2 regions of the Kosakonia beeri genome follow, and region 2 is predicted to be linked to the other one. Evidence: predicted binding sites of a transcription regulator. Region 2 holds the regulator's gene; the other holds the start of a gene.
What was found. The regulator PhoB, encoded in region 2, activates phosphate uptake and scavenging genes when phosphate is short. The targets are predictions, from matches to a motif close to CTGTCATAAAACTGNCNNAT.
Positions count from the first base shown of each region.

Region 1: the regulator PhoB is predicted to act here: its motif matches at 5,854-5,873, upstream of ACUY4S_RS16990 (heavy metal response regulator transcription factor).

Region 1 covers NZ_CM135106.1:3,584,148-3,591,950, reverse strand. The annotation lists gene ACUY4S_RS17030 (FecCD family ABC transporter permease) at 1-115, opposite strand, end outside; gene eitA (siderophore ABC transporter substrate-binding protein EitA) at 112-1,122, opposite strand; gene ACUY4S_RS17020 (MDR family MFS transporter) at 1,331-2,569, shown strand; gene ACUY4S_RS17015 (YoaK family small membrane protein) at 2,577-2,675, opposite strand; gene ACUY4S_RS17010 (KTSC domain-containing protein) at 2,779-3,012, opposite strand; gene ACUY4S_RS17005 (LysR family transcriptional regulator) at 3,179-4,063, shown strand; gene ACUY4S_RS17000 (Vmh family MBL fold metallo-hydrolase) at 4,079-4,930, opposite strand; gene ACUY4S_RS16995 (helix-turn-helix domain-containing protein) at 5,492-5,824, shown strand; gene ACUY4S_RS16990 (heavy metal response regulator transcription factor) at 5,945-6,637, shown strand; gene ACUY4S_RS16985 (heavy metal sensor histidine kinase) at 6,676-7,803, shown strand, end outside.
Region 2 covers NZ_CM135106.1:3,803,687-3,811,489, reverse strand. The annotation lists gene sbcC (exonuclease subunit SbcC) at 1-2,498, opposite strand, end outside; gene sbcD (exonuclease subunit SbcD) at 2,495-3,697, opposite strand; gene phoB (phosphate response regulator transcription factor PhoB) at 3,896-4,585, shown strand; gene phoR (phosphate regulon sensor histidine kinase PhoR) at 4,607-5,905, shown strand; gene brnQ (branched-chain amino acid transporter carrier protein BrnQ) at 6,314-7,633, shown strand; gene proY (proline-specific permease ProY) at 7,718-7,803, shown strand, end outside.

The DNA of each region.
Region 1 (7,803 bases), 220 kb from region 2:
ACAATTCACCCACGCCAACGCTGACCGCTATCACCAGCGCTAATAACAGCAATGACAGCACAAACAATATCCCAAGCTGCGCCTTTTTCAGCGCAGCAACAGACGGTGTGGTCATTTATCCAGTCCCAGGGTCTTCAACTGGGCGGCAACCTGCTCAGCACCATATAGCGTACGGATTGTCGGGTTCATTGCCTGGCCATCCATCACTACGATATGGCCTTTTTTCACCGCCTCAAGCTGGCTGACAGCCGGATCGCTCTTGAGGAACTTGATTTTCTCTTCGGCGTTATCCAGTGCCCAGCGGTTACGATCGAGACTGGATACCACGATCACATCCGGGTTCGCCGCGATGATGCTCTCCCAGCCGAGGGTCGGCCATTCGCTTTCCGACGTAATGGCGTTATGCCCGCCGAGCAGATGGGCAATATAGCCGGAGGCACTGTTTTTACCGCCTACATAAGCATCTGCCGTGGGAGACGCACTGGAGAACCAGAAAACAAACGAGAGATTTTTCTTGCCGTGGCCAAACTGGCTGCGCAGCGCCGCTTCACGTTGCTTAAATTCGGCAATCAGCGCATCACCGCGTGCCTGCACATCAAAGATTTTCGCCAGATCATCAATCTCTTTATACAACAGGGACGGATCCCACAGGCTGTGACGGCTCCCGTAGATATCGCCGTTGTCCTTTTTCGTGGCACACACGCCCGGCGAGAGGTAACTGTTGGCACCAATGGCGGCAAAATCTTCTCGTTTTGCCACTTTACTGTCCGGTCCGAGCAGGATCGGTAACTGCGCAACCACAAAGTCCGGCTCCTGAGCAATGATTGACTCCAGCGTTGGGATCTCAACGGTCAGGACTTTAACTTTTGCATTCCGTTCAGCCAGTTGCGGCAAGACTTTTGTCGGCCAGAAAGCGCTGGCAACCATGTTGTCTTGCAGATCCAGCAGCAGCATGATTTCCGCCGTGTTTTGGCCCAGCGCGACCACGCGCTGCGGGGCTTTTTCGAACGTGATCGGAACGCCGCAGTTATCCAGCGTCAGGGGATAATGCGTAGCGTCTGCCAGCGCGGAACCGGCAAACAGTATCCCCAGTGCAAATAACGATTTTTTAACGAAATGCATCATCATGACCTTTTGTGATTATTGATTTTGTAAATGAAAATCATTCTAATGCCGGCTCTTATACCGAGCGGCATAAACCTTGTCAATAATGAGGAAGGGCAAAGTCAAAACCTCAGACTCTGTAAGTCAATAACAAAAGTTGCCAGCGCTCTGTTAACCCGGTAAAAAGTGGCTTTTGTGCACGCCTCACCCGCTAAACGGTTTTTGCATGTTTGCTTATTTTTCTGCCCCGACAAAAGGGACATCGCCTTATCTGCTCGCGGGCAGTCAGCTTATCTTTAATATCGGCTTTTATGCCGTGGTGCCGTTTCTCGCCATCTACCTGCGCGATGACATGCAGCTTTCCGGCGCGCTGATCGGTTTGATTATTGGTCTGCGGACGTTCTCGCAGCAGGGGATGTTCCTGCTGGGTGGGGCGTTATCCGATCGCTTCGGTGCGCGGATCATTATTCTTTGCGGCTGTCTGGTGAGGATCAGTGGTTACCTGCTGCTGGCAATGGGCGATACGCTGCTGCCGGTGGTACTCGGCGCATGTTTAACGGGCGTGGGCGGCGCGCTGTTTTCTCCTGCTATTGAAGCGCTGCTGGCAAAAGCCGGCACGCAAAGCGAAAAAGAGGGCAAACGCAGCCGTTCGGAATGGTTTGCGCTGTTTGCGATCTGTGGAGAACTGGGCACCGTACTGGGGCCGCTGCTGGGATCGTTGCTGGCAGGGTTTGGTTTTCAGCAGGTTGCTCTGGCTGGGGCAGGGGTGTTCGTTATTGCGTTGCTGGTGCTGTTTTTTGCCCTGCCGCGCACGCCGGGCAAAGCTGAAACGCTGCATATACTGCCGTGGTGGAAAACGTTTCATAACCGCCGGTTTGTGGCTTTTATGCTGGCGTGGAGCGCTTATCTGTTTAGTTACAATCAACTCTACCTGGCGCTGCCTGTTGAGCTCACCCGCTCCGGCAGCAGCGAAAAAACGCTTGGCCCGTTGTTTATGCTGGCCTCGGTACTGATCATCACGTTACAAATGCCGCTGGCGCGCCTCGCCCGTCGCGTTGGTGCAGCGCGGATGTTACCTGTTGGGTTCGCGCTGCTTGCGGCTTCGTTTATCAGTGTTGCGCTGTTTGCGGCAACGCCTGCGCCAGAAAGCTGGCAGCGCTATGTTCCCGCGGTCTTCATGATCACGCTGTTAACACTCGGGCAGATGCTGATTGTGCCGGTGGGCAAAGACCTGGTGCCCTATTTCGCCAATAATCAGAACCTTGGTGCGCATTATGGCGCGTTGTCCTCAATGGGCGGTGTCACGGTGCTGGCGGGGAATTTTCTGTTGGGTGGGCAGCTCGATAATGCGCTCACGCCTTCCCCGCAGGCCAGCATTGCGTGGCTATGGCTGGCTCTGTTGCCGCTACTCAGCGCGCTGGCGATGGTCGTGATTTGCCGCCCGCTCAGGCATCGTCACGGCTGAACAGGCGTTAAACGCCTGGTGAGGCATAGCCGCCAAGGATAAACCACGTCAGGAATGCGACCGCGACGATAAACACCAGAATGGGGAACGCAATACCAATTCTCATAGATCCTCTTTGTGCTGTGACCCGCGTTAAGCCGTAAGAAACCCCGTCGTCTGCGGGGAGACAACGTTAGCACAAATCTGCGCGAAGTGACCGTTCTGAAACGCTAGAAACGGCTGTAATTCGCCTGCTCGATAATAATTTTCAGGTAACTGTTGGCGATATTGTCCCGAAAGAATTTTTCCTGATCGTGGCTCATCAGAAAGCCTTGCCAGGTTTTTGGCGCCACGCCCAGATACTGTTCAACGCGCCCGTTGCTGTGTTCGAGTTCAAGCACGCTGGAGTTGGGATCGTAGCCTGCTGCTTTTAATGCACGGCAGCTCAGTGGGTGTCTTTTCATGGTGGATCATCCTGTCCTTAAACATCACTGTTAAAAATGCTTTTCTCCTATCGGCAGGTTTTCATGAATATTTACAGTGGCAGCAAGGATTTACCCCAACGAGATTTGGTAGGATGTTTTTCTGAAACCCTGCCATGCAAGTTGCATAAAACGATCGGATGGACCTATGGATAGAGTGATGGCGGTAGTGGTGTTTAACCGTATCTGCGAACTGGGGAGCCTGAGTGCGGCGGCCAGGGCGTTGGGTATTTCCCGACCGATGGTCAGCCGCTATCTCGATGAAATGGAAAAATGGGCGGGCGCCCGGCTTATTCACCGTTCTTCCCGTCGTCTTACACTTACCTCTGCCGGGGAAAAGACGCTGCAACACACGCGACAACTGGCTCCGCTGTTTCATGATATTGAACAACAGTCGACGCGCGAAGCGCCATCCGGCACGTTGCGTATTGCCTGCGCGCATTTTACTGCCAGCCACATTGTCGGCCCGGTGTTACCTGCATTTCTGGCACGTTACCCGGCGCTGAAAATCGAAGTCGATATCAGCCATCAGGCGGTCAATCTGATTGGCGAGCGCATCGATCTGGCGATCCGTATTACCAATAATCCTGAGCCAGGCGCCATCGCGATGCGTCTGGGCGAGTGCCACTCTGTACTTTGCGCCTCGCCAGACTACCTGCGCCGATGCGGGGAACCGCAAAGCCTGGCAGATCTGCAGCAGCATAACTGCCTCTATTACAGCGGTTTTGCAGGGCAGACCTGGCACTTTACCGACCGGGAAAATAATCGGCTTAACGTGCAGGCAAACGGCAATCTAAGCGCCGGTATCTCGTCCGTCTTATGCGATGCCGCTATCGCCGGGTGCGGCATCGCGCTGGTTCCTGAGAAGGAGGCCCGCACCGCGCTGGACAGCGGCGAACTGGTCAGCGTGCTGGCCGATTACGTCCCGCAGCCGCTGGGGATTTATGGGCTTTATCAATCCCGCTCGCACCAGCATGTTGCATTAACGTTGTTTCTTCAGGCAATTGCCCAGTCGTTACGCCAGCAGACCTGACGGTAACCCCGCCGGTTACCATTTCATTTCGCCGGTGTTCACTTTTGCGCTCAATTCCAGGGAACTCTCTTCGGCGAGGGCAGGCCAGTGCTGTTTCATGGCGTTAACCACCCCTGCTGCATCTTTTTCCGTCTTCAGCGCCTGTTCAAACTGTTGCAGGTAATTCGCCGTGAAGGTGATGGCGCCATCACCCGCCGGGCGGTTGCCCAGATAGTGGCCGGGAATAACCTGTTGCGGTTTTAACGCCTGCATTTCCCTGAGGATCTCGCGCCATTGCGTACGCGCAGCGGTTGTTTGCGTATCTGCTGTCCAGACGTGAATACCGCTTGAGATGGCTGTGCCGCCGAGAATTGCTTTATTAGCCGGGATCCAGACGTAAGCCGCATAGCTTTGCGGGTGGCGCAGCTCCACTGTTTCGCCATCAATCGTCAGCTGCAGTGAATTCAGCGGTTGCGGCACGATCACGCGTTGCGGTGCACCTTCTTTCATCTGCGGCCCCCAGAAAGCCAGCTTCGCCGCTTTTGTGGCTTCGATATGCTTAATCACCGTCTCCGAAGCGACCACTTTCACCTGCGGAAAAGCCTCGACTAACGGCTCGAGGCCAAAGTAGAAGTCCGGATCGCCAGAGGTAATCACAATCTCTTTCAGTGTTTTGCCGCTGGCTTTCACCATCTTTGCCAGTTTTTCGCCATCTTTGGTGCTGAACTGAGCATCAAACAAAATCGCTTCGGTTGGGCCAGACACCAGCGTAGACGAGACGGCGAAGAGGCCTTTTTCCTGCGGGTTATAGACTTGCAGACTCAACGGCGCGGCAAAGGCCGGAGCGCTTGCCAGTAACATCAGCATGCTCAGGGTGGTACGTTTCATGAATTTTGTCCTTCTCTCGGGGGGCAGGCGTTCCATTGTAGGCAGATTGGCGAGCATGAGAATTCCTGAAACGGGAGATGCTCAGTTTCATAAAACGATCAGGTGTGCGGCCCTAATGCGCTTGTTGAAATGTAAAGCACTGTATTTTAGGGAATTAAACGTAAATCTATATACCCGCAGCGCCTCGCCTGGTTTATCATAGGCGGGTGGACAGCATTTGCTGTCTCGCGGGTTACTTTAATCCTCACAGCAAACAGAGTTGGCAATAAAATTATGATCGGTTTTGTAGGCATTCTATTGTTATTACTGGTGATTGTTTTTTCTTTTTATAAGCATATTCAACAATTACGCGCCCGAAAAATCGGCGGTACGCGGCGACTAGTCCGCCGGCGCTAATTTAGCGCGCTCCCGTTGAAAGGTCGGGCCTGGCAGGGCTTTTTATTTCCGCGCAGTCAGGGCATGTTGCTGTTAACAAAGCTGACAGGATTATCATTTTCGCGTCATTTTTGAGTCAGCATCCTTGCGCTAAGGTGGCGTTACCCTGGCGAGGAGGCGGCACTGATGGAAATGCAAAAAGCGGTAATACATGAAATCCAGCAATGGATCGATGACAACCTTGACCTGCCACTGCGTATCGGCGATGTCGCGATGCGCTCGGGCTACTCGAAATGGCATTTACAGCGTCTGTTTCATGCAGAAATGCGGGTGCCGCTCGGCATTTACATTCGCGATAAAAAGCTGGAGAGCGCCGCGCAGGAGTTGCTCAACACGCAACAATCCATCATGACAATCTCTACTAAGTACGGTTATGACTCCCAGCAGACCTTCACCCGTACCTTTGCCCGTAAATACCATATGCCGCCAGGCGTATGGCGGCGGCGACACCAGGCCTGACGTTTTCGCGGTGTTGCATGAAGGCGGCAAAATGTCAGCATAATGTCAGCGCACAAGCGCTAGAATCATCAGCAGAGTGGTGCGCGCGGCAGGTGCCGAAACGTAGAAGGGGGCACACCCATGAAGCTGCTATTAATCGAAGATGAGGAAAAGACGTCCTCCTATATTAACCGTGCGCTTAGCGAACAGGGCTTTACGCTGGATGTCGTCAGCGACGGCGTCGAAGGGCTGCATATGGCGCAGGAGTATGACTACGATGCGATCGTGCTGGATGTGATGCTGCCCGGCATGGACGGCTACCAGATCCTCGAGCGGCTGCGCGCCAGTAAAAAGACGCCGGTGTTAATGCTTTCGGCGCGCGGTTCTGTTGAAGAGCGCGTAAAAGGGTTGCGCCATGGGGCTGATGATTACCTGCCAAAACCCTTCTCGTTGATTGAACTGGTGGCACGCATTCAGGCTTTGCTGCGCCGCAGGCCGGGCGACGGCGCGGATATTACGCAGTTGCATATTCATGATCTGCATCTCGACTTACTGGCGCGGCGTGTCACCCGGGGCGGCGATCGGCTGGAACTGACCGCGAAAGAGTATGCGCTGCTCAGCCTGCTGGCGCGTCATCAGGGCGAGATTTTGTCGAAAATGATGATTGCCGAGCAGGTCTGGGATATGAATTTTGACAGCGATGCCAATGTCGTCGAGGTCGCCATCAAACGTCTGCGTGCCAAAGTGGATAACCCGTACCCCATTAAGTTACTGCATACCGTACGCGGCATGGGCTACGTGCTGGAAACCCGCCAGGAGAGCAAAGCAAGTTGATTCCGTTCTCGGTCGTGAAGCGCTCCATTGCCGGGCGTATGGCGCTGCTGTTCTCCGTCGCTTATGTCTTTGTGGTTATTACCTTTGGTGTGGTGCTCAGAAGCTCGCTGTACACCTCTCTGGAAAGCCAGATGCACAACGAACTGCTGTTTCGCGAGTCGTTAATGACGCCGTGGATTGAGAACCACCATAACCTGGAGAGTTGGTCGACGCTGGAAGCGAAGTTCAATACCCTCTCCACCTCGGAAGGCGGGCGCGTTAAATACTGGCTGCTCAGCGCCGATCCGCGTTTCGCCATGGGTGGGCCGCCGCCGAGCGGGGTCGACTGGTCGTCGCTGAAAGATGGCTTCAGCACCGCGCCAGGTAAGACGGAATTATCCTGCCTGCTGTTTCTTTACTCGCGCGAGATCCCGGCGAAAGAGGCGCGTCCGGCGCTGCGCTATGTTGTGGCGATTGACTCGACACCGTATATGGGCACGCTGTATGAATTCACCTGTACGCTGGTGGTGATCAGTATTGTCGGCGTGATGTTTATTGCTTTGCTGGGCTACCTGATTGCCCGCAACGGCATGCGACCCGTGAATATGCTCAGCGAGCAGGCGCGTCATCTTGCGCCGGGTAATCATGGTCAGCGTTTGCAAACCCGGACCCTGCCAGATGAACTGCAAACGTTGGCGGTGTCGTTTAATGGCGCGCTGGAGCGCCAGGAGATTGCCTGGCGGCAACTGGAAAGTTTTAACGCCGATGTGGCACATGAGTTACGTACGCCGTTGACCAATCTGATAGGGCAGACGCAACTGGGGCTGTCGCGCCCGCGTTCCGTTGCCGAACTGCAGGATCTGCTGGAGTCCAACCTCGAAGAGCTGGAGCGGATGACCTCTATCGTCAACGATATGTTGTTCTTATCCCATGCGCAGGCGGGCGAACATGCCACGCAGTTAACCCGCGTCTCGTTGCGTGAAGAAACTTTTAAAACGTTTGAGTACGTGGAGCCTTCGTTTGCAGAGAAGAATCTGCGCGTTGAGGTGGAAGGGGATGTCACCGCCTCAATCGACCGCCGTTTATTCCACCGTTCGCTGGCGAATTTACTGGAAAACAGTGCCCGACATGCACCGCCGGAAAGCACGGTAGTTGTGCGGCTCCAGTGCGTCGAAAATCATGCCCGG
Region 2 (7,803 bases):
GCGCTTGCCAGCGCCTGCGTGGCGCTTTCGGCGGTGATCTCTTTTGCCATTCCGGCAGGCGGCTGCGCCTGGTGCGCGGCCACTGCCTGTTCGGCACTGACAGCCAGCGCCTGTTTTTGCTGGCAGTCGCTGTCCAGTTTCTGGCGCAGTTGCTCAAGGCGCTGACGTTCGCCGTCGTCAAGCAGTGCGGCAAGAAACGCTTCCGTATCCGCAAAGACACTGTTTTTCAGCGCGCTGGCGAACTGTTTTTCCAGCGCATTTTCTGTGGCACTTTCCTGCGCCAGTTGCTGCTGCAGCGTTTGCCACTGGCTCTGTAACGACACACAATCGTTATGGATCTGACGCCAGCCTTCCAGCGCAGTGGTTTGCCCGTCCGCAAGAGCATCGTCGGCCGGCAGCGTTTCAATCACAGGCGTTAGCTGCGCCATGCTTTCGCGCAACGAAGCCAGTTGTTGCTGCTGCTGTTGCCACTGCTCCGCTTCCTGCGCCCGCGCCGCCAGCCAGGCGTGCTCTTCACCTTCCTCTGGCAGGCTGAGTTCGAGCGGTTGCAAGGCTGAGGCCAGGCTGGCACGGCGGCTGACAACCGCCTGTTGATAATGTTCACCCTGCTGGCGCAGTTCATGAATTTGCTGCTGCAACGTCTGGTGCTGATTCAACAAATAAAGCTGATGCTCGTAGGCATCCTGCGCGCTTTGCCAACTGGTCAGCTCCCGGTGCGGTTCCAGCGTCACATTCAGTGCGGCGCAGGCGCTGGCCCACGACTGCAGCAGGGTCTGTTCTTCCTGCTGTAAGGCTCTGGCTTCGCGCTCATCTTTCTCGTAACGTTCGCCCAGGCCTTTCAGCCTTTCGCTTAGCGCAACACCCTCTTCTTTTACCTGGCGGACTTCCAGATCCAGCGTATTGCGTCGCGCCTGGTTCACGCCGGGTTCGAGGGTTTGATAGTGCGCCACCGCCGGGTGTTCCGTCGCGCCACAGAGCGGGCAAGGGTGGCCGGGTTGCAGGCGGGCACGCTCGCTTTCGAGATCTTTAATGCGGTTTTCCAGCTCGACAATGGTGGTGACATCCACCAGCAACTGATTTTTTTCTTTATACAGTTCGCGCTTGCGTGCCAGCTCGAGAGTGAGCTTCTCCTGCTCGTTTTTCAGATCGACCAGGCTCTGCTGGCGAAGACTTAGCTGTTTACGTAGCGGCGCAAAACGGGCATGCAGGGCGATTAACTGCTGACGCTGCGGGCGCTGCTGCGCGCACCGTTGCATGGCCTGGGCGGTTTCTTCCATGCTGAGCGCCAGCGTTGAGACTGGCAGTGTCTTCAGCCTGGATTCATGGCTCTGAATGCGTTGTTGCAGGTTTAGCCACTGTTTTTTTTCTTCTTCCAGTTGATTAAATAGCACCCGCCAGCCGGTCAGCTCGTTGTGCCACTGTTGGTAACGGGCATGTTCAGCCAGCCAGCTATCCAGCGTTTTTTGGGAACGCTGTAAGGTGGCGAGTTGCTGCGCGGCGCTGAAGCGAATACGGGCGCGCTGTGTCAGGCTGTTATGTAAGCGAGTATTTACTTCGTCACTCTGCTGACCGGTGCGACGCAACGTTTTACGCTGTTCTTCAAGGCGCTCCCATAAGGGGCGCAGCTGCTGAGCCGGCTGTGCGCGTTCTAGCGCTGCCAGTTGGGGTTGCGCGCTTGCCTGGGCCTGACGGGCCTGCACTAAGGCGGCCTGCGCCCGGTCCTGAGCGTCGCGCAATTCAGCGTTCCGGTTCAGCCAGTTCGCCTGCGCCTGGCGAATGCTCAGGTCAGCCAGCAGGTGGTGTTCCTGGTCAGTAAGTGCCTGCAAACTTTGTTCAAGCTGCTGGCGCTGGGCATCGTCCAACAGTGCGACACTTTCGGCCTGCGCCTGTAATTTTTCCAGCCGGATTTTCGCCGCTTTATGTTTCTCAAACACCATGGCGGAAATTTGCCCGTAGATTTCGGTGCCGGTCAGCTCCTCCAGCAATTCGGCGCGCTCCCGCGGTTTGGCGTTCAGGAAGGCGGCAAATTGCCCCTGAGATAGCAGCATCGAACGGGTAAAGCGGCCGTAATCCAGCCCGGTGAGTGAGGCGGTCAGTTCCAGTTTGTCTTTGACTTTATCGGCCAGAATTTTGCCGCTGGCGCACATTGCCAGCTCAACGCGCGGTGCCTGCAGGTTGCCTTCGGCTAAACCTCTGGCGCGACTCTGGCTCCAGAAAGCGCGATACGCCACGCCTTTGACTTCAAACTCCACCTCTGCCAGGCATTCGGCAGTGTCCCGGGTCATCAGATCGTTTTGTGACTGCGATAAGGTGCTGAGGCGAGGTGTTTCGTGGTAAAGCGCAAGGCAGATGGCGTCGAGGAGGGTGGTTTTACCCGCGCCTGTTGCGCCAGTGATGGCGAACAGACCGTTACTCGCGAAGGGCTCTTCACTAAAGTCGATCTTCCATTCACCTTTCAATGAATTCAGGTTTTTTAGTCGCAAACTGAGAATTTTCATGCCTCTTTCTCCTCATCCAGCGCCTGCAATGCCTCACTGAACAAGGCCTGTAAACGCACGCTTTGCGTTTCGTCGAGCTCTTCATGCGCCAGGCGGCGGGCAAAAACCTCTTCGACTTTTAATTCATTGAGCGTTTCCCGCAGCTCGCCAGCAAGTATGCGCTCGCGATGTTCACGGCTGCGGCGAACTAACAGGACTTCCACGGGAAGGGCTTCGGTCACCTGCTGGATTTTGCGTTGCACATCCGCCAGGTAGTCATGGCTTTCGATTTCGATGTCCAGCCAGACCGGTTTGTCGGCAGGGGCATCGCGCCACTGTTCCAGTTGCTGGCAGATGGCGGCGAAATCACCTTTGATCACTGCCAGTTCCTGTGTGGTGGGAACATTAAGCGTGGTCACTTCGGCCAGTTTCCCCCCGGCAAAGCTCACAAGGTTAACGCTTTTGCTTTTACCGGTTTCATCAAAACTGAGCGGGATCGGTGAGCCGCAGTAACGAATGTGCTCCTCACCGCCAATTTTTTGCGCCCGGTGGATATGACCAAGTGCCATATAGTCAACAGGGGGGAAATTCTGCGCCGGAAAGGCATCCAGCGTGCCGATATAAATATCACGTACCGCGTCACTTTTGCTGGCACCAACGGTGGTCAAATGGCCGCTGGCGATAACAGGCAGCGCGCTATCGCCACGCAGAGTGCAGGCGTCACGGTACTGCTGTTGATAATAGTCAGTGATAGCCGCGAGCAGATGTTGCTGTTTTTGCAGGCCGGACAGACCCGCCTGACTCAGGACAATGTCGCGCGGACGCAGAAACGGCACCGGGCAAAACACGGCTCCGGGCTCGCCATTACGGCGGTGGAGCAGAAAAGGTGCCGCCCCGGCGCTGGCTACTACGGTCGTTTTCAAATAGGCCAGAATCTCTTTCGATTCATTGAGCGTGGCCACGGAGTCATGGTTGCCGGCCAGCACCACTAACTGGCAGCCGGTGCGCTGGAGTTTAACCACAAAACGGTTATATAACTCGCGGGCATAGCTCGGCGGTGAACCGGTATCAAAGATGTCGCCAGCCACAATGATCGCATCTGCCTGGTGGCTTTCGGCGTTTTCCAGCAACCAGTCGAGAAAAGCGTCGTGTTCGGCGGCACGGCTTTTACTGTAAAAGTTCTGTCCCAGATGCCAGTCAGAGGTGTGAATTATGCGCATAGCGGTTCCGTGGCGAAAAAACGTAAATCAGATTATAAACATTAAGCAGATGAGGGACATATCCGAATAAAAACAGGGATTGTCATCGCGTGCTGAAGAGGGTCATCTGACGGTCATGTTATTCATAAATCTGTCATAAAACTGACGCATAATGGCGCCGCTATATATACTGACGACTTAAATAAAACAGGGCAAATTATGGCGAGACGAATTCTGGTCGTAGAAGACGAAGCACCCATCCGTGAAATGGTTTGCTTTGTGCTCGAGCAAAATGGCTTTCAACCAGTAGAAGCTGAAGATTATGACAGCGCGGTGAATCAACTGAATGAACCCTGGCCCGATCTCGTTTTGCTGGACTGGATGTTGCCAGGTGGTTCAGGCATTCAGTTTATTAAACATCTGAAACGTGAAGCCATGACCCGTGACATTCCGGTAATGATGCTGACGGCGCGTGGTGAAGAAGAGGATCGCGTTCGCGGCCTGGAAACCGGAGCGGACGACTATATTACCAAACCTTTCTCGCCAAAAGAGCTGGTGGCGCGTATCAAGGCTGTCATGCGCCGCATTTCGCCGATGGCGGTGGAAGAGGTCATCGAAATGCAGGGGCTGAGCCTCGATCCCTCGTCTCACCGCGTAATGACCGGTGAAAATCCACTGGATATGGGCCCGACAGAGTTTAAACTCTTACACTTCTTTATGACTCACCCGGAACGTGTTTACAGCCGCGAGCAGTTGCTGAATCATGTTTGGGGAACCAATGTGTATGTGGAAGACCGTACGGTGGACGTGCATATTCGCCGACTGCGCAAAGCGCTGGAACACAGTGGTCACGATCGTATGGTGCAAACAGTGCGCGGCACGGGATACCGTTTTTCGACCCGTTTCTGAAATTTGACAGGAGTGTGACGCGTGCTGGAACGGCTGTCATGGAAAAGGCTGGTGCTGGAGCTCCTCCTTTGTTGTATCCCCGCCTTAATACTCGGCGTCATGTTCGGTTATCTGCCCTGGTTTTTACTCGCCGCGGTAACCGGGTTACTGATCTGGCATTTCTGGAATTTATTGCGCCTCTCCTGGTGGCTATGGGTTGATAAAAGTATGACCCCGCCGCCCGGCACAGGAAGCTGGGAGCCTCTTTTGTATGGGTTGCACCAGATGCAGATGCGCAACAAAAAGCGTCGCCGTGAACTGGGTAGCCTGATCAAGCGCTTTCGCAGCGGGGCGGAATCCCTTCCGGATGCGGTGATCCTCACCACGCAGGAAGGCGCTATTTTCTGGTGCAACGGTCTTGCGCAACAAGTGCTGGGGCTGCGCTGGCCAGATGATAGCGGGCAGAACATCCTTAACCTGCTGCGTTACCCCGAATTCACCCAATACCTGAAGAAAAAAGAGTTTACCCGGCCTTTGCACCTGGTGCTTAACAACGGTCGCCATCTCGAGATCCGCGTGATGCCCTACACGGAAGAGCATTTGTTGCTGGTGGCGCGCGATGTGACACAAATGCATCAACTGGAAGGGGCGCGGCGCAACTTTTTTGCCAATGTCAGCCATGAGCTACGTACGCCGTTGACCGTGTTGCAGGGCTACCTGGAGATGATGCAAGAGCAGACGCTTGAAGGCGCGCCACGGGAAAAAGCGCTGCATACCATGCGGGAACAGACCTCGCGCATGGAAGGTCTGGTGCGCCAGCTACTCACGCTGTCGAAGATTGAAGCGGCGCCGACATTGCCGCCCAACGAAACCATTGATGTGCCGATGATGCTGCGGGTCGTGGAGCGCGAGGCGCAAACCCTCAGTCAGCAAAAGCACACCTTTGATTTTGATGTCGACAGCAGTCTCAAAGTGCTCGGCAATGAAGAGCAACTCCGCAGCGCCATTTCCAATCTGGTGTATAACGCTGTCAACCATACCCCGGCAGGGACACATATTATCGTGAGCTGGCGTCACCTGGCGCAGGGGGCGGAGTTCAGCGTCGAAGATAACGGGCCGGGCATTGCCGCTGAGCATATTCCGCGTCTCACCGAACGTTTTTACCGGGTGGACAAAGCCCGATCCCGGCAAACCGGTGGCAGTGGCCTGGGGCTGGCGATTGTGAAGCATGCGGTAAACCACCACGAAAGCCGTCTCGATATTGTCAGTCAGCCAGGTAAAGGTACCCGCTTCAGTTTTGTTCTTCCGGAACGCCTGGTTGCCAAAAAAGCCGCTTCCTGAGCTCGCTGTCAGCTTATCTTTCCAGCGGTCTGTGAAAACAGACCGCTCATACGTACCTTGTCTCCATCCTGAAACGTATTTTGTACGCATGCTGCTTTTTTGTTCGCATGATCAGCCATGTGTTTTTCTTATAATTGGAATTATTCACTGGTAAGAATTCCCGTTGTAGTAGATGCATCTGGTTTTGCGATCCCACCTTGCCTTTAAACGTTATAAGCGTTTAAATTGCGCCCCGTACATCGTTATACCGACTGTATTTGCGTGGTAAATCGAAAAACTATTCTCCGCTACGTAATGCATAAAGCATTTCCCGCTGACTTTCAGCGATATAGACGTTGTATTGTTCGGTAGGGAAAGGCGAAAAAAACATCATTTTTACGACACCACATCCACAGGCAGTAACAAAATATGACCCATCACTTAAAACCACGAGACATTGTTGCTCTGGGCTTTATGACTTTTGCCCTCTTCGTAGGCGCAGGTAACATCATTTTTCCACCGATGGTCGGCTTACAGGCGGGTGAACACGTCTGGACAGCAGCCATAGGCTTTCTGATCACCGCCGTTGGCCTGCCCGTCCTTACCGTGGTCGCGCTGGCGAAAGTGGGTGGTGGCGTAGACAGCCTGAGCACCCCGATTGGCAAAGTGGCGGGCGTACTGCTGGCGACGGTGTGCTATCTGGCGGTGGGGCCGTTGTTTGCGACTCCGCGTACTGCAACAGTCTCTTTTGAAGTCGGGATCGCACCGCTGACCGGTGAAGGCGCAATGCCGCTGCTGATTTACAGCATCATCTATTTTGCGCTGGTGATCCTGGTGTCGCTCTACCCGGGTAAACTGCTGGATACGGTGGGTAACTTCCTGGCGCCGCTGAAAATTATTGCCCTGACGATCCTCGCCATCGCTGCTATTGTCTGGCCTGCCGGCCCGATCAGCCACGCGCTGGAAGCCTACCAGACTGCACCGTTTTCGAATGGTTTCGTGAATGGTTACCTGACGATGGACACCCTCGGTGCCATGGTGTTCGGTATCGTGATTGTCAACGCCGCGCGTTCTCGCGGTGTTACCGAAGCACGCCTGCTGACCCGTTACACGGTCTGGGCTGGGCTGATGGCGGGTGTTGGCCTGACGCTGCTCTATCTGGCGCTGTTCCGTCTCGGTTCTCACAGCTCAACGCTGGTGGAACAGTCTGCTAACGGCGCGGCGATCCTGCATGCCTATGTTCAGCATACCTTTGGTGGCGCGGGCAGTTTCCTGCTGGCCGCACTGATTTTTATTGCCTGTCTGGTGACGGCGGTTGGCCTGACCTGTGCCTGTGCAGAGTTCTTTGCCCAGTATCTGCCGCTCTCCTACCGTACGCTGGTATTTATCTTGGGTATCTTCTCGATGGCGGTTTCCAACCTCGGACTGAGCCATCTGATCCAGATTTCGATTCCGGTGCTGACGATGATCTACCCGCCGTGCATCGTGCTGGTGGTACTGAGCTTTACCCGCTCCTTCTGGAACAGTTCCACCCGCGTTATCGCACCGGCTATGTTCATTAGTCTGCTTTTTGGTATCCTTGACGGCGTGAAAGCCTCTGCCTTTGCAGAACACCTCCCCGCCTGGACGCAGCGTTTACCGCTGGCGGAGCAGGGACTGGCCTGGTTGATGCCAAGCCTGGTGATGGTGGTTCTGGCGGCAATCTGGGATCGCGCAGCGGGGCGACAAGTGACCTCCAGCGCGCATTAACAGCGGCAAACACGGCTTGTTTAACCACGGGGTGTCGTGCTCCGTGGTTTTTTATTTTTGTGTTGAATAATGGCAGTGGAAACGATGGAAAGTACGAATAAGCTGAAGCGTGGGCTAAGCACCCGCCACATTCGCTTTATGGCGCTGGGTTCGGCAATCGGCACCGGCCT